2 regions of the Pseudoflavonifractor sp. MCC625 genome follow, and region 1 is predicted to be linked to the other one. Evidence: riboswitches for the same ligand, from Rfam matches in the RefSeq annotation. Region 1 holds a riboswitch; the other holds the start of a gene.
What was found. A riboswitch is a leader RNA that binds a small molecule or an ion and turns the genes downstream of it on or off. The one in region 1 is predicted to bind lysine.

Region 1 (2,194 bases):
CCTCGCTGGCGAACTGGAAGTCGCCCTCAGTGCCGGCGAAGTTAAGGACCACCAGGTTCTCGTCCTTGGCCACAGCGCCGTTGGCGGTGGGCAGGTCGGTGACCACAAAGTCCACGGTGCCGGTCTGGAGCTGCATCACCATGGCGGGGGCAGTCTCCGCGGCGGGCTGGATCTGGGCATCGGGGATCTGGGGCAGACAGGTGTCATACCAGATAGTGCCGGTCTGAGCAGTGCCCTTGCCGCCGGCCAGATCAGCAATGCCCTGGGCGGAGGCGTAGGTGCTGTCCTTGGTAGTCAGGCACACGATCTGCGCATAGTAGTAGGGACCGGCCATATCCACCTGGGCCATCCGGTCGGCGGTCATGGACTGACCGGCGATGGCCACGTCGATGGTGCCGCTCTGGAGGGAGGGGGTCAGGGAGTCCCAGGCAGTGGAGACCACTTCCAGCTCCCAGCCGTTCTCCTCGCAGATCTTCTGGGCAATCATCACGTCATAGCCGTTGGCATAGCTGCCGGGGACGTTCTTGATGGGCACGGCGCCGTTGGAGTCGTCCATCTGGGTCCAGTTATAGGGAGCGTAGGCGCACTCCATACCCACGGTGAGGACACCGTCCTCCACACCGGAACCGGCAGCAGCGCTCACCGGAGCAGAGGCCTGGGGCGCGGAGCCCTGGGGCGCAGAGGACTGGGTGGGGGTGCCGCCGCAGGCGGTCAGGGTCAGCGCCAGCGCGGCGCTCAGGGACAGGGCAGTGACAGTCTTTCTCATGTTTGGTTCCTCCAGTCAGTTTGTTTTGCGTCTTTTCCGGATAAGAAAAAACGCCACGAACCTTCCTGGTGGAAGCGTTCATGGCGACAAAATGCATCAGACGGCGAAACTTATGATGCCCTCTTGTCTCAACGATAGCGCTCCACACAGATGATGTGGCAGTCCGTGAGATCTTCTCCCAACGGCCCAGGTTACCGGCCCCCAGGCAAAGGTCCGGCCCTTCGGCGAAACGCCCTTTCTCCGGCGGGGTGCTCTGCCCGTGGATACCGGATACTCTTGCTGTTTCGCGCCTCTATCCTTGCAGCGGGGTTACCCCGCGACAATTGGTTCTTGGGCTGTATTTTACACCCCGAAATTGTCTCTGTCAAGCCCCTCTTTCTCTCTTTTTTGCCACCATTTCTCCATAATTCGGTATTTATTGGTATGTTTTTGGGAAAGTGTCCCGTTCCTTTGTCACTTTAACGCATAACACTCCCGTTCTGCATCGGTTTTTTGGATATGTTGTCCATCCACAGCGGACGGTCCGTGCTCCCGGCGGCAGAAATATCCCTGGGGCCGGGAACACACGGGACATCGGGCCGGGGCCCCCCGGCTCCACAGGACATGGCCGCACTCCAGACAGACCCACTCTACCGGTTCCTCTGCCACAAAGAGGCATCCGTCCTCCAGCGCCTGGGCCAGACGGTCAAAGGTCTCCCCGTGGAGGGCCTCCGCCCCCGCCACGGCGGCAAACAGGGCCCCCGCCTCCGGACAGCCCTCCCCCCGGGCCGCCTCGGCCCACCGGGTATAGGGGCGCTGAAATTCCTCCCGCTCACTCTGCCCCGCCTCCCGGAGCATAGCTAAAATCCCCCCTCCTCCACTTACAGCACAGCAGCCCTCCAGCGGCAGGATCTGCCCGGCACAGGGGGCCAGGAGGCGGTAAAAGGCCCTGGCATGGACCTCCTCCTGGGCGGCTGCGGCGGCAAAGCACCGCCGTACCACCTCCAGGCCTCCCTGCTCGGCCTGGAGAGCGGCAAAGGCATAGCGGCTGTGGGCCTGACTCTCCATAAAAAAGGCCTGCATCAGATGATGCCTGGTCTCACTGTCTGTCCATTCCATGGTAACCACTCCTTGTTTAGGCTGCCTCCAGTATCCCCCTTCCCTCCGCCCCTCATACCCCCATACACACCATGTTTTTCCATTGACAAAACATCTGTTCGATGCTAATATGTTCGTACATCAGTTCTATTTTGGAGGGATTCCTGTGGAGCTTATGGACAAACTGACCATCCTGGCCGATGCGGCCAAATACGACGCCGCCTGCACCTCCAGCGGGCTGAGCCGGGGCGGCCGCCCCGGGAAGCTGGGCAGTACCATGGCGTCGGGCTGCTGTCACTCCTTTTCGGCGGACGGACGGTGCATCTCCCTGCTCAAGGTGCTCCTGACCAA
Region 2 (2,194 bases), on a different contig from region 1:
GCTGGCCCGTGCCATCAGGGGTCCCGGACGGCTGCCCAGCGTCCCCGCCGGCAGATTCGGCCAGAGGTGGAAGCCGTAGATCCGCTCCACCCCATAGCGCTCCAGCACGCCGCTCTCGCAGATGGAACGGGCCCCGCCGGTGGTCTCCTCGGCGGGCTGGAAGATCAGGAGCACATTGCGGGGCAGTGTGGAAAGGCGCTCCGCCACCGTGTGGGCCAGGCCGATCAGCATGGCCATATGGCCGTCATGGCCGCAGGCGTGCATCTGCCCCGGGTGACAGGAGGCATAGGGCGCCCCTGTCTTTTCCAAAATGGGCAGGGCGTCCATGTCCGCCCGGAAGGCCACAGCCCGCTCCTTCCCCCCGTCAAACCAAGCGCACAGAGCCCGTCCGTCCGGGGAAAAGAGCGTGCAGGGCAGATCCTCCAGCGCGCGGCGCAGATAGGCCGTGGTCTGGGGTAGCTGGTCATCCAGCTCCGGAATGCGATGGAGATCCCGGCGGACAGTTTGGAGCAGTTGGAGCATGTTACATCCCTCATTTCCCCGCAGACGCGGTTTCTTTGTCCGCTATTATACGGTCCCAGGACGCCGGGTGCAAGTGAAATTCGCAGAAAAAACTTCTTGACACTAAAGCAGCGCCGTGCTAAAATAGGCCAAACTCAGGATAGAGGCGCAGGTGAGAATACCCCGGGGGAGTCGGCAGACAGCGATCCCGGGCGGAGGCGAACCTGCCGAATTCGGACGCCGGGCACGGCGGCCGGGTGGGGCCGTGGAGAAGATCTGCGGCACTGTCTGCGGGGATGACCCGCGGGAGTGCTATCCTTACTGCAGGTTTCTCCCCAAATGCACCGGAGAGCCTGGGCCGTCAGTAAGGCATAGCCCTACTGGCGTTTTTTGTTTTGTGTCCGCTCCTCTGTCCGCATCGCGGCATCTGTCCGCCATTCGAGAAAGGAGTCTTTCACATGAACGCCAGACACATCCAAGGTTCCATCGTTGCCCTGATCACCCCCTTCCACCCCGATGGATCGGTCAATTTTGAAAAGCTGGGGGAGCTGATCGACTTCCATCTGGCCAACCAGACCGATGCCATTCTCATTCTGGGCACCACTGGCGAGTCCTCCACCATGACCCACGAGGAGGACGACGCGGTCTGCGCCTACACCGTCGAGCGGGTGGCCGGCCGTGTCCCGGTCATCGCGGGCAGCGGCTCCAACTGCACCGAGACCATGGTGGAAAAGAGCCTGAGCTTTGAGCGCCTGGGGGTGGACGGTCTGCTCCTCATCACCCCCTACTACAACAAGACCAACGAGGAGGGCATGTACCTCCACTTCAAGACGGTGGCCGACGCGGTCCACATCCCCTGTATTCTCTACAATGTGCCCGGACGGACCGGCTGTTCCATCTCGGAAAACGTGGTGCGCCGCCTGTCGGTCCACCCCAACATCGTGGGCATCAAGGAGGCCTCGGGCAGCCTGAGCTATGCCACCAAGATCGCCCGCTATCTCTCGGATGATTTTCTCATGTATTCCGGCAACGACGACATCGTCCTGCCCATGATGGCGCTGGGTTCCAGCGGCGTGATCTCGGTGGCTGCCAACATCCTGCCCCGGGAGATCCACGATATGGTGTGGAACTACCTCCGCGGGGACCGCGCTGCCGCCCTGGAGACCCAGCTGCGCTATCTGGATGTCATCAACGGCCTGTTCCTGGAGGTCAATCCCGTCCCGGTGAAGGAGGCCCTCAACCTCATGGGCATGGAGGTGGGCGGCTACCGGCTGCCTCTGACCACCATGTCGGAGGGTCCCCGCGCCGCTCTGCGGGAGGCCATGGAAAAGGCAGGTGTTCTGGCATGAACCTCCTTCTGGTCGGCACCGGCCGGATGGGTACCATGCTCCGCACCCTGGTGGAACAGGAGGAGGATCTCACCATTCTGGCCGCCTTCCACCGCACCAACCTGAGTGATCTGGAGCGCACGGCTCCCCCGGCCGACGTCATCGTGGATTTTTCCGCGCCGGACAGTCTGTGTGCGGTGGCCGGGTATGTCCGCCGTACCGGCACGCCCCTGGTCAGCGGCACCACCGGCTATCTTCCCCAGCAGATGGACCTGCTCTGCCAGCTGGGCAACTACGCGCCCGTACTGCACAGCGCCAACTTCTCCATCGGCATCGCGGTCCTTCGCCGCCTGGCCGCCCAGGCC

Region 2: it holds a riboswitch for lysine, as region 1 does, so the genes downstream of both, dapA (4-hydroxy-tetrahydrodipicolinate synthase) here and GPK94_RS00345 (transporter substrate-binding domain-containing protein) in region 1, are expected to answer to the same signal.

Annotation. Positions count from the first base shown of each region.
Region 1 covers NZ_WQOJ01000004.1:63,742-65,935, reverse strand. The annotation lists gene GPK94_RS00345 (transporter substrate-binding domain-containing protein) at 1-766, opposite strand, end outside; lysine riboswitch at 894-1,069, opposite strand; gene GPK94_RS00340 (ferritin family protein) at 1,220-1,864, opposite strand; gene GPK94_RS00335 (putative DNA modification/repair radical SAM protein) at 2,010-2,194, shown strand, end outside.
Region 2 covers NZ_WQOJ01000011.1:46,548-48,741, forward strand. The annotation lists gene GPK94_RS04380 (amidohydrolase) at 1-522, opposite strand, end outside; lysine riboswitch at 655-824, shown strand; gene dapA (4-hydroxy-tetrahydrodipicolinate synthase) at 960-1,850, shown strand; gene dapB (4-hydroxy-tetrahydrodipicolinate reductase) at 1,847-2,194, shown strand, end outside.